Regions from separate parts of the Rhodospirillum centenum SW genome, predicted to be linked through region 2. Evidence: predicted binding sites of a transcription regulator. Region 2 holds the regulator's gene; each other region holds the start of a gene.
The links. Region 2 encodes PhoB, which activates phosphate uptake and scavenging genes when phosphate is short. Its sites were predicted from a motif close to TNTCATAAAACTGTCA; they were not measured.
Positions count from the first base shown of each region.

Region 1: a site for PhoB is predicted at 3,342-3,357, ahead of RC1_RS01140 (PhoX family protein). Genes of this name have one in related genera too.
Region 3: a site for PhoB is predicted at 2,630-2,645, ahead of oppB (oligopeptide ABC transporter permease OppB). Genes of this name have one in related genera too.

Region 1 is NC_011420.2:235,247-240,966, forward strand. Features, by position in the region: gene RC1_RS01135 (alkaline phosphatase D family protein) at 1-1,112, opposite strand, end outside; gene RC1_RS01140 (PhoX family protein) at 1,147-3,210, opposite strand; gene RC1_RS01145 (BMP family lipoprotein) at 3,496-4,497, shown strand; gene RC1_RS01150 (ABC transporter ATP-binding protein) at 4,512-5,720, shown strand, end outside.
Region 2 is NC_011420.2:3,367,013-3,372,732, reverse strand. Features, by position in the region: gene RC1_RS15650 (nucleotidyltransferase domain-containing protein) at 1-76, shown strand, start outside; gene ubiB (2-polyprenylphenol 6-hydroxylase) at 98-1,636, opposite strand; gene RC1_RS15640 (class I SAM-dependent methyltransferase) at 1,910-2,689, opposite strand; gene phoB (phosphate regulon transcriptional regulator PhoB) at 2,858-3,562, opposite strand; gene phoU (phosphate signaling complex protein PhoU) at 3,604-4,329, opposite strand; gene pstB (phosphate ABC transporter ATP-binding protein PstB) at 4,382-5,191, opposite strand; gene pstA (phosphate ABC transporter permease PstA) at 5,197-5,720, opposite strand, start outside.
Region 3 is NC_011420.2:3,473,174-3,478,893, reverse strand. Features, by position in the region: gene RC1_RS16125 (ABC transporter ATP-binding protein) at 1-583, opposite strand, end outside; gene RC1_RS16120 (ABC transporter permease subunit) at 600-1,511, opposite strand; gene oppB (oligopeptide ABC transporter permease OppB) at 1,628-2,551, opposite strand; gene acnA (aconitate hydratase AcnA) at 3,122-5,720, shown strand, end outside.

The DNA.
Region 1 (5,720 bases), 1.2 Mb from region 2:
GTCCAGCGGGCCTTGGAGGCGGCGAGCCCGTCATAGAGCCACTTCTCCTGCTCGGCCCCCAGCACGGAGGCGGTGTCCGCATCCATACCCGCGCACGGCGCCTTGAAGCCGTCGCCGCAGGGCTGGTCGGTGCGGAACTGCCGGGTGTCCAGCACATGCAGGTCCAGCAGCGATCCGAAGGAGAGGCGGCGGTAGATCTGCATCGCCGGTCCCAGCGGCCAGGCCGACCGCCGGAACGGCAGGTTTTCGTAATAGGCCTGCGCCGCCGCGATCCGGCGCAGCAGGAACACCTCCGGCGGGGTGCCGTCCTGATCGCGGTCGGCCACCCAGTTGTTGTCCACCTCATGGTCGTCCCAGGCCGGGATGAAGGCGGCCGAGGCGTGCGCCATCTGGAGGTTCGGGTCGAGCTTGTAGAGCGCATAGCGCCGCCGGTACTCGTCCAGCGAATAGAGTTCCCGGCCGTCGAAGGGACGCGGGGTCGGCAGCGTCCGTTCCTGGTGACGGTCGAAATAGAAGCTGCGGACGCCGCCTTCGTAGATGTAGTCGCCGTAGTGGTAGATGAAATCCAGATCGCTCTCGTCGGAGATGCAGCGCCAGGCGGTGTAGTGCCCGTGCTCGTAGGCCTGGCAGCCGCCGACGGCGAAGCGGAGCCTCTCCACCGGCGCACCGAGGGCGGGGGCCGTCCGCGCCCGGCCGACCATCGACCGCTCCGTTCCGGCGACGAAGCGATACCAGTAGGGCCGGCCCGGCTCCAGCCCGGCCACCTCCACATGCACCGCATGGCCCAGCTCCGGCCGGGCCACGGCCGTCCCTTTCTGCACGACGGTGCGGAAGCGGTCGTCGGCCGCGACCTGCCAGTCCACCTCCACCGGCTGGGCCGGCATGCCGTAGCCGGGCTCCAGCGGCTGCGGCGCCAGCCGGGTCCAGATCACGAAGCCGTCCGGTGCGGGGTCACCCGCCGCGACCCCGAGCTGGAACGGCGGCGCGACGAAGACCGGCTGCGCCAGGGACTGGCGGAGCGTCGGCGGCAGCGACAGGGCGGTGACGGCAGCAGCGCCGAAGGTCTTCAGCAACTGCCGCCGGCCGAGGCGGAAGGGATCGAGGATCGGCATCGGAGTTCCGGTGGAAATCAGCGGACGGGCGGCGTCAGGAACCGATCGGCCCCCCGCCGTCCTTGGTGATTACCACCACCGAGGGGCGCGGGGGCACTTTCTCGTCGAAATCCGGCCAGCGGGTGCCCGGATGCTCGAAGGTCGCCCGCTCGCCGGTGGCCACGACCTGCGACACGCCGTCCACGCCAGGATGCTGCACGGCCAGGAACAGCGCCGTGTCGTCGGGCGTGAAGAAGGGGCCGCACATCTCCGCCCCGATCGGGCAGCGGAAGAAGGCCTTGGCGGTGCCGCGCAGGGGACCTTCCGTCTCCACCGCCCAGAGCCCGTCCGCCGAACCGCTGGAGGTGGGCCAGGAATTGCCCTGGTCGGTGGCGACCCAGAGGCGGCCCTGGCCGTCCACCACGCAGTTGTCCGGACAGGCGAACCAGCCGTTCTCCGTGGTCGCGGGGTTGAAGGTCGCCTTCACCTTCGGGTCGGCCGGGTTGCCGGCCTGAAGCAGGATCGTCCAGCGGAAGGTCTCCGCCGTGTGGTCGTCCTCCGGCGCCGACATCTCGACGATGTGGCCCCAGAGATTGCCGACTCGGGGATTGGCCGCATCCACATGGGTGATGGACGGATGCTCTGGGCTGACCGGACGGCGGTCGCTGTTGTTGGTCAGCATCGCATAGACCTTCTGGGTCCTGTGATTGACCTCGATGTCCTCGGGCCGGTCCATGCGGGTGGCACCGACCAGGGTAGCGGCGTGGCGGGTGTTGATGGAGACGTCGGCCTGGGTCCGGAAGCCGTTCTCAGGAGTCAGCGGCCCCTGCCCCTGGACCAGCGGCAGCCAGGTCAGGGTGCCGTCGGCGTTGTAGCGGGCGGCATAGAGCGTGCCGTCCTCCAGCAGCGTCATGTTCTTCGCCCGATCGTTCGGATCGAAGCGGTTGCGGCTGACGAAGCGGTAGATGTGTTCGAACACCTGGTCGTCGCCCATGTAGACGACGACGCGGCCGTCCTTGTTGACGACGACGCCCGCCCCTTCATGCTTGGCGCGGCCCAGAGCCGTGTGCTTGCGCGGAGTCGAGGTGGGGTCGTAGGGATCGACCTCGACCACCCAGCCGAAGCGGTTGGCCTCGTTCGGTTCCTTGTTCACGTCGAAGCGCGGGTGGTGCAGGCCCCAGAGGTAGCGGCTGCCCGGCACCGTGTAGCGGTCGTAGTTGCGCTGCTCGGGGTGCGACTGGTCGATGGTCCCGATGAAGTAGCCGTCGAAGTTCTCTTCGCAGGTCAGGAAGGTGCCCCAGGGCGTGACGCCGCCGGCGCAGTTGTTCATCATGCCGATGACGCGGGTGCCGGTCGGATCGGCACTGGTGCGCATCCGCTCATGACCGGCGGCGGGGCCGGTGAACGCCATCTCGGTGGCGAGCGGGGAGAGGCGGCGGTTGTACGGGCTGCCCTTCACATAGGTCCAGTCGCCGTCGGCACCGCGCTTCAGTTCCACGATGCTGCCGCCGTGCGCGGCCATCTCGACCTCGGCGATCTCCCGGGTGATGAGCTGAGCGGCCCTGTCCTGCGGGATGCGGTCCATGCCGGCCGGGATCAGGCCGGGGAACATCACCTCGGTGTTGGTGTATTCGTGGTTCACCCAGAGCAGACCGTGGTCGCTCGACCGGCTGCCCAGCGGCAGGGGCAGGTAGCCCACGAAGTCGTTGTTGTAGCCGAACTGCCCGAGCTGCTTCTCCGCCGTCTGGGCATAGGGGTCGAACTCGGGCGCCCCCGGCAGCAGCGGATCGCCCCAGCGCAGCAGCACCTTGGCCTGATAGCCCTTGGCGACGTGGTGGGTCTCGTCGACTCCGCGCGCCAGCTCCTCGAAGGGGAACCGGCTCTCCGCATCGACGGACCGGGCCGCGTCCTGCGCCGCCGCCGTCCGCGACGCCGGCAGCAGCAGCGACAGCGGCAGTGCGGCCAGCGCCGTGCTGGCGAGCGCACCGCGCAGCAGCTCGCGCCGGCCGAACCGCCGCTGGAGCACCTCACCGAAGGTCGGCGTCGTGTCCGGGCTGGACGGGAGGTCCGCGCGGTCCTCGAACTCGTCCGCGGAAAGGTGCGTGAAGGGGGCGGTCATGGCAGGGAACTCCGGTGGGGCTGGGGCGTCCGGGCAGATATCGTGGGGCCGTCCGAAGGGACAACGGCGCCGGCCATCCCGCTGACCGGACAGGCGATTCCGCCGCACCCGGGGCTTATAGCGGCCTCATCTTACAATCGTATGACAGTGCCGCGGAACAGCGGCCCGATCCTTCCGGGACAGGCACGGTCGGCGGAACGCGCGCCCGACCTTGCCGAGGACGGGCGAAGCCGTTACGTTCCGTGGCTCCATCTCGGAATTGTTGTATCCTGCGGGTTCAGCCTGATGAAGACGCTGTTGCGCGCCGCCTTCGCGGCCGTCCTTGTGCTCTGTGCGGCGATGGCGGGGCCGGCCGCGGCCTTCGAACCGGCCATCGTGTTCGACATGGGCGGCCGCTTCGACAAGTCCTTCAACGAGGGCGCCAACGACGGTGCCGAGCGTTTCAAGGCCGAAACGGGCGTCAACTTCCGATTCTTCGAAGTGACGAACGAGGCGCAGCGGGAGCAGTTCCTGCGCCGGCTGGCCCAGCGCGGAACGGACATCGTCGTCGCGGTCGGATTCTCGATGGCGCCGGCGGTCGAGAAGATCGCCAAGGAATTCCCCAAGGCCCGCTTCACCCTGATCGACAACGTGGTCGATCTGCCGAACGTGCAGTCGATCATGTTCGCCGAGCACGAGGGCTCCTACCTCGTCGGCATGCTGGCCGCGATGGCGAGCAAGACCGGCACGGTCGGGTTCGTCGGCGGCATGGACATCCCCCTGATCCGGCGCTTCTCCTGCGGCTATGAGCAGGGGGTGAAGGCCGTCAATCCGCAGGCCACCCTGCTGGTGAACATGGCCGGTTCCACCCCCGCCGCGTGGTCGGACCCGACCCGCGGCAGCGAGCTGGCGAAGAGCCAGTTCGACCGCGGGGCCGACGTCGTCTTCGCCGCCGCCGGGCAGACCGGCATGGGCGTGCTCCAGGCGGCGGCGGATGCGGGCCGGCTCTCCATCGGCGTGGACAGCAACCAGAACCACCTGTTCCCCGGCAGTGTCCTGACCTCCATGGTCAAGCGGGTGGACGTGGCCGCCTACAACGCCTTCAAGACGGCACAGGACGGCACCTGGAAGCCGGGGCTGCAGTATCTGGGTCTGAAGGATGACGGCGTCATCTGGGCCTATGACGAGAACAACAAGGACCTCATCACGCCCGAGATGAAGGCGCGCGTCGACGCGGCGGCGCAGGAGATCAAGGCCGGCACCCGCACCGTCGCGAACTACAGCGACGCCGACGGCTGCAAGTACTGATCCCCGCGCGCTCCGTGACCCGTCCAGCCCCCACTCCGGACGCCACCCGTTCCGACTCCGTCCCCTTCGCCGTCGAACTCCTGGGCATCGACAAGCGGTTCGGTCCCGTCCACGCCAACCGGGACGTGACCATCCGCTTCGCCCCGGGCAGCATCCACGGGCTGGTGGGCGAGAACGGCGCCGGCAAATCGACGCTGATGAGCATCCTGTACGGCTTCTATCAGGCCGACGGGGGCGAGATCCGCGTCGGCGGGAAACCGGCCCGCATCGCCACCCCGCAGGACGCTATCCGGCTGGGCATCGGCATGGTCCACCAGCACTTCATGCTGGTGGAGACCTTCACCGTGCTGGAGAACCTGCTGCTGGGCGCCGAGGGCGGCGCCCGACTGGGTCCGGCGCGCGAGCGCACCCGCGTCGAGGTGGAGGAGCTGGAAAGCAGCTTCGGCCTGGAGGTGCCGCTCGACGCACGGGTGTCGGACCTGCCGGTCGGGGTGCAGCAGCGGGTGGAGATCCTGAAGGCCCTGCACCGCGGTGCGGAGGTGCTGATCCTGGACGAGCCGACGGCCGTCCTCTCCCCGCCGGAGGTTGCGCAGCTCTTCCGCATCCTGGAACGCCTGCGCGAGCAGGGCCGGACGGTCGTGCTGATCACCCACAAGCTGAAGGAGATCATGGCCGTCACCGACCGGGTGACGGTGCTCCGCCAGGGTCAGGTGGTCGCCGAATTCGCCACGGCCGGGACGGACGAGCAGCAACTGGCGGACGCCATGGTCGGGCGCCGGGCCTCGCTGTCGCTGGAGAAGGCGCCAGCGGCGCCCGGGGCGCCGGTGCTGGAGGTGCGCGACCTCAGCGTCGTGGACGCCCTCGGGGTCGAGCGGCTGAAATCCGTGGGCTTCGATCTGCGCGCGGGTGAGATCGTCGGCATCGCCGGCGTGGCCGGGAACGGCCAGTCGGAGCTGCTGCACGCGCTGGCGGGCATGACCGCGCCGTCCAAGGGCAGCATCCGCCTGAAGGGAACGGAGATCGCCGGGCTCACGCCGGGCGAGGTGCGGCGCAGGGGCGTCGCCCATGTCCCCGAGGACCGGCTGCGGCTTGCCCTGGTGAAGCCCTTTCCGGCCTACCAGAACGCCATCCTGGGCTATCAGGACGATGCCGGGCTGGGACGCGGTCCCTGGCTGGACTGGCGTCGGGCGCTGGAGCGCACCGCCGCCCTGATGGAACGGTTC
Region 2 (5,720 bases):
CCTGCTGCTGCATGTGCGCGGCGAACCGCCGCTGCCGATCCAGCGCATCGCCTACCGGACGGGGGTGGTGCTGTGAGGGAAGGCCCGGGGGCCTTCCTCAGCCGAACAGCAGGATCAGCACCAGCAGGACGATGACCGCCCAGACGGGGCGGAGCTGCTGGGCCGTGCGGGCGCGCTGGCGGGTGTCGATCTCGCGCAGACTGGCCGGGTGGATGCGCAGCCCGCCTTCCGACACCTGCGAGGCCAGGGCCTCGGCATCGCGCACCAGCCGGGGCAGCCCGCCGGCGATCTGCGCCAGGGCCCCCGCGGCCTGGGCGACGCGCGCCTCCGGCCCGCGGTTCTCCCGCATCCATTCCTCGATCAGCGGCCGGGCCATCTCCCACATGTTGATGCGGGAGTTCAGCGCCCGGCCGACGCCCTCGGCCGTCAGCATGGACTTCTGCAGCAGCAGGAGCTGCGGCTGCGTCTCCATCTGGAACCGCTCGGTCACGGCGAAGAGCTGGGCCAGCAACCGGCCGATGGAGATTTCGCTCATCGGCTTGTTGTGGACCGGCTCGCCGATGGCGCGGCAGGCCTGCCGGAACATCTCCAGCGACTGGGTGCGCGGCACGAAGCCGGCATCGAAATGCACCCGCGCCACCAGATCGTAGTCGCGGTTCAGGAAGCCCAGCAGCATGTCGGCGAGATAGAGCCGGGTCTGCCGGTCGATGCGGCCGACGATGCCGAAATCGACCGTCATCAGATTGCCCTGCATGTCCACGAACAGGTTGCCGGGATGCAGGTCGGCGTGGAAGAAGCCGTCGCGGAAGACCTGGTTGAAGAAGCCGTTGGCGGCGTACAGCAGCACCCGGTCGGGGTCCAGGCCGGCGGCGCGGATCTGATCCACCCGGTCGACCGGAATGCCCTCCACCCAGTCCAGCGTCAGCACGCGGGTGCTGGTGCGGTCCCAGTCGATGGTGGGGACGTTGAAGCTGGGATCGTCGCGGAAATTGTCCCCCATCTCGGAGGCGGCGGCCGCCTCCATCCGCAGGTCCATCTCCATCGCCACCGTCTCGGCGAAGGTGTCCACCACCTCCACCGGCTTCAGGCGCTTCAGCCGCGGTTGCAGCCAGAGCGCCAGATCGGCGAGCCAGTACATCAGGTCGATGTCCTGGCGGAAGGCCTGGGCGATGCCCGGCCGCAGCACCTTCACCGCCAGCCGGCGGCCGTCCGGCGCCTCGGCATAGTGGACCTGGGCGATGGAGGCCGCGGCCACCGGCTTCGGATCGAAGCGGGAGAACAGCACCCCGATCGGCCGCTCCAGCTCCGACTCGATGATGGCGACGGCCTCGTCGGCCGGGAACGGGTCCAGCCGGTCGCGGAGCTGCGCCAGATCGGCCGCCACCGCATCGCCCACCAGATCGGCGCGGGTGGACAGGGCCTGTCCCAGCTTGACGAAGCTGGGGCCCAGCTCGGTCAGGGCGCGGGCCAGCCGCACCCCCGGCCGCCCGATGGCGTGCGGGTTGTTCAGCCGCCGGAGCACCCAGGCGACGCCGGGCGTGACATCGCTGTATTCATCCACCGCCAGCGCGCCGTGCTTGCCGAGCGTGCGGACGATCACGACGAGGCGCAGGAGATTGCGGGCGATGGTGATCATGGGCGCGCCTCCGCCGGGCGCACGCCCGGCCGGCCGGCGCGGAGAACCGCGGTCTGACTGGTCATCGTCCCTCGGGCGCCATGGCGCGGCGCCGGTTCCGTTCGTGCGTCTTCTCTGCCGGCGGCGGTCCCGCCGGCGCTGCGCAGCCGGTCGTGCGGCAGTCCCAGAACAGGCAGCCCCAGAACAGGCAGCCCCGGGACGGACGGAATCAGGACAGCCCGACGGGCCGGGCGCCCTGGTCGTCCGTCATGCCGCAGCACCGGCCGCATCGGCTCAGACCCGCCAGGCGGAATGCACGGCGGCGATGCCGCCGGTCAGGTTCCGGTAGCGGACGCGGGCCAGGCCCGCCGCCTCGATCCGGCGGCACAGGGCCTCCTGCCGGGGGAAGCGCCGGATGCTCTCCACCAGATACTGGTAGCTCTCGCGGTCGCCGGCCACCATCTCGCCCAGCCGCGGCAGCACCCCGAAGGAGAAGCCGTCGTAGATCTCGCGGAAGATCGGCAGGGTGACGTGGCTGAACTCCAGGATGAACAGCCGCCCGCCCGGCTTCAGCACGCGCCGCGCCTCGGCCAGGGCCACGTCGATGTGGGTGACGTTCCGCAGGCCGAAGGCGATGGTGTAGGCATCCACCGAGCGGCTGGCGATGGGCAGCGCCTCGGCATTGCCGACCATCCAGTCGATGCCGGTGCCGTCGGAGCGCTGCGGCAGGCCGCGGTCGATGGCGCGGTCGCGGCCGACGCGGACCATGGCCTCGGTCAGGTCGCAGACCAGCACGCGGGAGCCCGGCGCCCGGTTCGACAGGCGGAAGGCGATGTCGCCCGTGCCGCCGGCCACGTCCAGCAGGGTCTCTCCCGGCCGGGGATCGACCATGGAGACGAAGCTGTCCTTCCAGAGTCGGTGGATGCCCCCCGACATCAGGTCGTTCATCAGGTCGTAGCGCGTGGCGACGGAGGAGAAGACCCCCCGTACGAGCGGCGTCTTCTCCCGCGGGTCCACCTCGCGGAAGCCGAAGAAGCGGGACTCCTGTCCCGGCGGGGGCGTGGTCTCAGTCATGCGCGGCACCCTAGCGCAGCGCGCGCGGGCACGGAAGCGGGCGCGGCAAATAGCTACGCTTTTTCAAAAGGAGTTGACCCCGGACGGGTTTCCGCCCGGGACGGGCGGGGGAAGCGGCGCCCGGCCGGCCGGTGCCCGGGGCGTGTTCCGGCCCGGAGAGTGTCCGGCTCAGAGCGTGTTCTGGTCGAGCGCGTAGCCGGCCGAGCGGACGGTGCGGATCAGGTCCTGGTCGTCGGTCTCGTTCAGCGCCTTGCGCAGGCGCCGGATGTGGACGTCCACGGTGCGCGGCTCGACATAGACGTCGTGCCCCCAGACCACGTCCAGGAGCTGCTCGCGGCTGAAGACCCGGCCGGGGTGCTGCATGAAGTGGCGCAGCAGGCGGAACTCCGTCGGCCCCAGATGCACGTCGCGGCCGTTGCGGCGGACCCGGTGCGCGGCCAGATCCATCACCACGTCGGCGAAGCGCAGCAGCTCCTCCGCCAGCCCCGGTGCCGCGCGGCGCAGCACCGCGCGCATGCGGGCGACCAGCTCGGTCGGGCTGAACGGCTTGGCGATGTAGTCGTCCGCCCCGCTGTTCAGCCCGCGGACCTTGTCCGCCTCCTCGCCGCGGGCGGTCAGCATGATGACGGGCGTGTCGCGGGTCTTCGGGTTGCGCCGGAGCTGGCGGCAGACCTCCAGCCCGCTCATCAGCGGCAGCATCCAGTCCAGCAGCACCAGATGCGGCGCCTGCTCGTTGGCCAGCAGCAGCGCCTCCTCCCCGTCGCTGGCGGAGATGACGCGGAACCCCTCCTTCTCCAGATTGTACTTCAGCAGGGTGACGAGATCCGCCTCATCCTCGACGATCAGGATCAGGGGCTTCAGGGCTGAGTTCATGGCGGGTCCGGCTGGGGGCTTGCGGTCACTCGGGCGGGCGGTCAGGGCGTCGCCGGGGTCTCGGGCGAGACGACGGCGAAGCTCGACTCGTCGCCCTTGGGCCGGTCGGTGGTGAGCGGCTGACCGACGATCAGGAAGTGGATCGTCTCCGCGATGTTGGTCGCGTGGTCGCCCGCCCGCTCCAGGTTCTTGGCGATGAACAGCAGGTGCGTGCAGGGGGTGATGTTGCGCGGGTCCTCCATCATGTAGGTCAGGACCTCGCGGAACAGGCTGGTGTAGAGATCGTCCAGCTCCTCGTCGCGGTGCCAGGCGGCGATGGCCTTGTCCAGGTCGCGGTCGACATAGGCGTCGAGCACTTCCTTCAGCATCTCCTGCACCAGCTTGCCCATGCGCGGGATGGCCGAGGCCGGGCGGACGGCGGGCAACTGGGCGAGCGCGATGGATCGCTTGGCGATGTTGGCGGCATAGTCGCCGGTGCGCTCCAGATCGGCGGAGATCTTCAGCGCCGCCAGGATCTCGCGCAGGTCGCTGCCCATCGGCTGGCGCAGGGCCAGCATGCGGATGGTCTCCTGCTCGATCTGGCGCTCATAGTCGTCCAGCCGGTTGTCGGACTGCATGACACGGCCGGCCAGATCCACGTCGCGGCGGGTCACCGCCTGCACGGCGGCGTCCACCTGCGCCTCGGCCACGCCGCCCATCTGGGTGATCAGGCCGGAGAGCCGCCGCAGTTCCTGCTCGAAAGACTTGACGGTGTGTTCGGTGGCCATGCTGACCCCTTGTCCTGCTGGCGGCCCGCGCGGGGCCGGACGCCGTGCCGGCTCAGCCGAAGCGGCCGGTGATGTAGCCCTGGATGCGCTCGTCGCGCGGGTTGATGAAGATCTCCTCGGTGTCGCCGACCTCGACCATGTCGCCCAGGTAGAAGAAGGCCGTGCGCTGGGAGACGCGAGCGGCCTGCTGCATGTTGTGAGTGACGATGATGATGGTGAAGGCCTGGCGCAGCTCGTCGATCAGCTCCTCGATGTGCGCCGTGGCGATGGGGTCGAGCGCCGAGCAGGGCTCGTCCATCAGGATCACCTCGGGGCTGACCGCGATGGCGCGGGCGATGCACAGGCGCTGCTGCTGGCCGCCGGACAGGCCGGTGCCCGGCTCCAGCAGGCGGTCCTTCACCTCGTTCCAGAGCCCGGCGCGGCGCAGCGAGGTCTCGACGATCTGGTCGAACTCGTCCTTGCGGGTGGCGAGGCCGTGCAGCCGCGGGCCGTAGACGATGTTGTCGTAGATCGACTTCGGGAACGGGTTCGGCTTCTGGAACACCATGCCGACGCGGGCGCGGAGCTGCACCACGTCCAGCACCGGGTCGTGGATGTCCTGCCCGTCCAGCGTGATCAGCCCTTCCACCCGGCAGATGTCGATGGTGTCGTTCATCCGGTTCAGGCAGCGCAGGAAGGTGGACTTGCCGCAGCCCGAGGGGCCGATCAGGGCCAGCACCTCGTTCTCGTAGATGTCCACGTCGATGCCGTGCAGCGCCCGCTTCTCGCCGTAGAAGACCTTGACGCCACGCGCCGCCATCTTCACCGGCTTGCTGGAGGCGGTCGCCACGGCGGCCGTCGTGTTCAGGGTCGCGTTGTCCATGGTCCTCACCAGCGGCGTTCGAATTTCTTGCGGAGATAGATGGCGGCGCCGTTCATCATGATCAGGAAGGCCAGCAGCACCATGATCGCGGCCGAGGTCAGTTCGACGAAGCCGCGCTCGGGCGCGTCGGCCCAGATGTAGACCTGCACCGGCAGCACCGACGAGCTGGAGAGCAGACCCGACGGCGGCTCGGTGACGAAGGCGTTCATGCCCACCATCAGCAGCGGCGCCGTCTCGCCCAGCGCCTGCGCCAGGGCGATGATGGTGCCGGTCAGGATGCCGGGCATGGCCAGCGGCAGCACATGGTGCATCACCGTCTGGAGCCGCGACGCCCCCATGCCCAGGGCCGCCTCGCGGATCGAGGGCGGCACCGCCTTCAGCGCGGCGCGGGCGGCGATGATGATGGTCGGCAGGCTCATCAGGGCGATCACCATGCCGCCGACCAGCGGTGCCGACCGGGGCAGGCCGAAGAAGCCCAGGAAGACGGCGAGGCCGAGCAGGCCGAAGACGATCGAGGGCACCGCCGCGA
Region 3 (5,720 bases), 110 kb from region 2:
GCTCCAGGATCTGGGCCTGCACCGTCACGTCCAGCGCCGTCGTCGGCTCGTCCGCGATCAGCAGCTCCGGCTCGCAGAGCAGCGCCATGGCGATCATCACGCGCTGGCGCATGCCGCCCGACAGTTCGTGCGGGTACTGGTTCAGCCGCCGCGCCGCCTCGGGGATGCGGACCAGCTCCAGCATCTCCAGCGCCTTGCCGCGGGCCTGACCCTCGGTCATGCCCTTGTGCTGGATCAGCACCTCGGTCATCTGGCGGCCGACCCGCATGTGCGGCGTCAGCGAGGTCATGCTGTCCTGGAAGATCATGGCGATCTTGTCGCCACGGATGCGGTTGAGCTGCGCCACCGGCATGCCGACCAGCTCTGTCCCGCGGTAGCGGGCGGAGCCCAGGGCCCGGCCGTTCCGGGCCAGCAGCCCCATCACCGCCATGAAGAGCTGGCTCTTGCCCGAGCCGGATTCGCCGACGATGCCGACGCACTCGGACTCGTTGACGTCGAAGGAGACGGAATTGACGGCGCTCACCTCGCCGTCGGGGGTGGCGAAGCGGACCTGGAGATCGCGGACTTCGAGCACGGCTGTCATGGCTGGCGATCCCCGGTCAGCGGTCTTTCGGGTCGAGGGCGTCGCGCAGCCCGTCGCCGATGAAGTTGAAGCAGAAGAGGGTCACAGCCAGGAACACCGCCGGGAAGACCAGCATCCAGGGGGCGTTCTCCATCTGCGCCGCCCCTTCGGAGATCAGCACGCCCCAGCTCGTCATCGGCTCCTGCACGCCCAGGCCCAGGAAGCTGAGGAAGCTTTCGACCAGGATCACGACCGGCACCAGCAGGGTCATGAACACGATGACCGGGCCGATCACGTTGGGGATGATGTGGCGCCGGATGATGGAGGCGTTGGAGACGCCGGCGGCGCGGGCCGCCTCGATGTACTCCTTGCGCTTCACCGACAGGGTCTGGCCGCGCACGATGCGCGCCATGGTCAGCCACTCGACGCAGCCGATGGCGGCGAAGACCAGCAGGATGTTGCGGCCGAACACCACCACCAGGATGATGACGAAGAACATCAGCGGCATCGAGTAGAGCACGTCCACGATGCGCATCATGATGTTGTCCACCCGGCCGCCGACATAGCCGGCGATGGCGCCGTAGCTGACGCCGATGATCAGCGCCACCAGGGTGGTGACGATGCCGACCATGAGCGAGACGCGCGCGCCGTAGAGGGTGCGGATGAACAGGTCGCGGCCGTTGGCGTCGGTGCCGAACCAGTGGCTGTTCTCGAAGGTCGGGGGAATGCCGATCGCCTCCCAGTAGACGGCGTCGTACTCGTGCGGGCTCAACACGTCGGCGAAGATCGCCATCAGCGCGATCAGCGCCAGCACCACCATGCTGGCGACCGCCATCTTGTTGGCGAACAGGCGCCGGCGCGCATCGTCCCAGAGCGACCGGCCCTGGACCTCCGCCGTCGCCTTCTCCATCAGGTCGGAGCCCCCGCCCCGGATGCTGAACTGTGCCATCGCTTCCGTCACTCCGCCCTTACCGTCACTCTGCCGCCACCGCCCGGGCCGGGCATGACGGGATCAAGGCTGGGATCGTCGCCGGGGCGGCCGCCGGCGGCGGCCGGTCGCCCGCGTCAGTCATAGCGGACCCGGGGGTCCAGCAGGCCGTAGACCAGATCCACGATCAGGTTCATCAGCACGATCAGCGAGCCGTAGGTGATCACCGTGCCCATCACCAGCGTGTAGTCGCGGTTGATGGCGCCCTGCACGAAGTAGCGGCCGATGCCGGGAAGCTGGAAGATCTGCTCGATCACGACCGAGCCGGTCACCAGCCCGGCGATGGCCGGACCGAGATAGGAGACCACGGGCAGCAGCGCCGCCCGCAGCGTGTGGCGCCAGATGATGAGGCGCTCCGGCAGCCCCTTGGCGTGCGCCGTGCGCACGAAGTTGGAGCGCAGCACCTCGATCATGCCGCCGCGGGTCAGGCGGCTGATGATGGCGATCTGCGGCAGCGCCAGCGCGATCACCGGCAGCACCATGTTCTGGATCGACCCGTCGCCCCAGCCGGCCACCGGCAGCCAGCCCAGATAGATGCCGAAGACCAGCGTCAGCAAGGGCGCCATGACGAAGTTCGGGATGGTGATGCCGGCCATGGCGACGCCCATCACCGCATAGTCGGTGCGGGAGTTCTGCCGCATGGCGGCCAGCACGCCCAGGGTGCAGCCGATGGCGACGGCCAGGAAGATGGCCGACAGGCCCAGCCGCAGCGAGACAGGGAAGCCGGTCCCGATCAGCTCGCTGACCGTGAAGTCCTTATAGGTGAAGCTGGGCCCGAAATCGCCCTGCAGCGCGTTGCCCAGATAGATCAGGAACTGCTGCCAGATCGGCTTGTCCAGATTGTAGGCCGCCTTCAGGTTGGCCTCGATCTCCGGCGGCAGCACGCGCTCGCCGTCGAACGGGCCGCCCGGCGCCGCGTGCATCAGGAAGAAGGCCAGCGCGACGATGACCAGCAATGTGGGGATCGCTTCCAGCAGACGCCGGACCGCATAGGACAACATCTCTTCGGAATCCTCCGCCCGCGCGCGCCGTAGCTTTTCACACAAGAGGCATGCAAGACGCGCAACCCGCTCGGCCGGTGACCTTTCTGTTAAATTTTGGCCGGTGTCAACCGCAACCGGGCCAGAAGAACAAGATTCCGGAACGACCGCAGATCCGCGCAATCGGCCGCGCCGGAACCCGTCCCGACACGAAAGAAAACGCCATATCTGCCGCCCGGACAAGCTGCCGGGCGGGGTCTGGAGGATGCGCCCGACGGCAGCGGCCGCGATGCCCTGACGCCCTGTCCGGAGCCCCGCAAGACACGCAGGACGGGCAGCCCCTAGGGGATCGGCAATCCTGCAGGGAAGTCCCGTCGCCCGCCGTGACACCCGGGAACACCGCCGGTTCATGCCGCAGAGAGGTCCGGATGTGCCTGTCAAGCTATCCCCGGCGCATTTGATCCGACCTGGAAAACGCGCTACATCACGCCCGCGAGAATCCCTGGGGGGTGCGCGTTCCGGACGCTGGAGCCGGAAGCCGCCAGCGCCGTTCCAGGTGGCACACCAGACGACCCGATGGAGGAGTCCCCCGTGTCCACGATCACCGGCCAAGACAGCCTGAAGACCCGCCGCACACTCGACGTCGGGGGCAGGACCTACGACTATTTCAGCCTGAAGGCCGCCGAGAAGGCGGGCCTGGGCGACCTGTCCCGCCTGCCCTTCTCCATGAAGGTGCTGCTGGAGAACCTGCTGCGCTTCGAGGACGGCCGCACGGTGAGCGTGGACGACGTCAAGGCCGTGGCGCAGTGGCTGAAGGACCGGCGCAGCGACCGGGAGATCGCCTACCGCCCCGCGCGCGTGCTGATGCAGGACTTCACCGGCGTGCCGGCCGTCTGCGATCTGGCCGCGATGCGCGAGGCGATGCAGGCGCTGGGCGGCGACCCGCAGAAGATCAATCCGCTGACGCCCTGCGATCTGGTCATCGACCATTCCGTGATGGTGGATTCCTTCGGCAGCCCGACCGCGTTCCAGGAGAACGTGGACCTTGAGTTCCAGCGCAACGGCGAACGCTACGCCTTCCTGCGCTGGGGCCAGAAGGCCTTCGCCAACTTCCGCGTGGTGCCGCCGGGCACCGGCATCTGCCATCAGGTGAACCTGGAGTACCTGGCCCAGACCGTCTGGACCGACACCGACCAGACCGGGACCGAGGTCGCCTATCCCGACACGCTGGTCGGCACCGACAGCCACACCACCATGGTGAACGGGCTGGCCGTGCTGGGCTGGGGCGTGGGCGGCATCGAGGCCGAGGCGGCCATGCTGGGCCAGCCCATCTCCATGCTGATCCCGGAGGTCGTCGGCTTCCGCCTGACCGGGAAGCTGAAGGAGGGGGCGACCGCCACCGATCTCGTGCTGACCGTGACGCAGATGCTGCGCAGGAAGGGCGTCGTCGGCAAGTTCGTGGAGTTCTACGGCCCCGGCATCGAGCACCTGACGCTGGCCGACCGCGCCACCATCGCCAACATGGCGCCGGAGTACGGCGCCACCTGCGGCATCTTCCCGATCGACGCCGAGACGATCCGCTACCTGAGCTTCACCGGCCGCGACCCGAACCGGGTGGAGCTGGTGGAGGCCTATGCCAGGGCCCAGGGCATGTGGTGGACCCCCGACGCGGCGGAGCCGGTCTTCACCGATACGCTGGAGCTGGACCTCTCGACCGTGGAAAGCTCGCTGGCCGGGCCGAAGCGGCCGCAGGACCGGGTGCAGCTCTCCGACGCCTGCGCCGACTTCAAGGCTTTCCTGGAGAAGGACGTGGCCGGCCGGCCGGCCAGCCAGCCCACCCCGGTTCCGGGCACGGATTACGCGATCGACCACGGCCATGTGGTGATCGCCGCCATCACGAGCTGCACCAACACCTCCAACCCCTCCGTCCTGGTGGCCGCCGGGCTGCTGGCGAAGAAGGCGGTGGAGAAGGGCCTCACCCGCAAGCCGTGGGTGAAGACCTCGCTGGCACCGGGCAGCCAGGTCGTCACCGAATATCTGGAGGCGTCGGGCCTGCAGGGCTGGCTGGACAGGCTGGGCTTCAATCTGGTCGGCTACGGCTGCACCACCTGCATCGGCAATTCCGGCCCGCTGCCGGACCCGATCAGCAAGGCGGTGGACGACGGCAAGCTGACCGTCGCCTCGGTGCTGTCGGGCAACCGCAACTTCGAGGGCCGCGTCAACGCCCAGGTCCGCGCCAACTACCTCGCCAGCCCGCCGCTGGTCGTGGCCTATGCCCTGGCCGGCAGCATGAACCTGGACCTGACCCGCGAGCCGCTGGGCACCGGCAAGGACGGCCAGCCCGTCTATCTGCGCGACATCTGGCCGAGCAACCATGAGGTCGAGGCCACCATCGCGCAGTATCTGACGCCGGAGATGTACCGCAGCCGCTATTCCAACGTCTTCGCCGGCCCGGAGCAGTGGCAGGCGATCCGGACGGCGGAGGGCGAGACCTACCGCTGGGAGGGCGCGTCCACCTATGTGAAGCGGCCGCCGCTGTTCGACGGCATCGCCCCGGTGCCGGGCGACGTGTCGGACGTGACGGGCGCCCGCGCGCTGGCCATCCTGGGCGACAGCATCACCACCGACCACATTTCCCCGGCCGGCAGCATCAAGAAGGCGAGCCCCGCCGGCGAGTACCTGACCGGGCACGGCGTCGGCGTCGTGGACTTCAACAGCTACGGCGCCCGCCGCGGCAACCACGAGGTCATGATGCGGGGCACCTTCGCCAACATCCGCATCAGGAACGAGATGGTGCCGGGCGTGGAGGGCGGCGTCACCCGCTTCGTGCCGACGGGCGAGGTCATGCCGATCTACGACGCCGCCATGAAGTACCAGGCCGAGGGCACCCCGCTGGTGGTGTTCGCCGGGCAGGAGTACGGCACCGGCTCGTCGCGCGACTGGGCGGCCAAGGGCACGCGCCTGCTGGGCGTCCGCGCCGTGGTGGCGGAGAGCTTCGAGCGCATCCACCGCTCCAACCTGGTCGGCATGGGCGTGCTGCCGCTGCAGTTCCCGGCCGGCGTCAACCGCCAGACCCTGAAGCTGGACGGCAGCGAGACCTTCGACATCGCGGGCGTGGAGGCCGGCCTGAAGCCGCGCATGACCCTGGCCCTGACCATCACCCGCGCCGACGGCAGCAAGCAGACGGTGG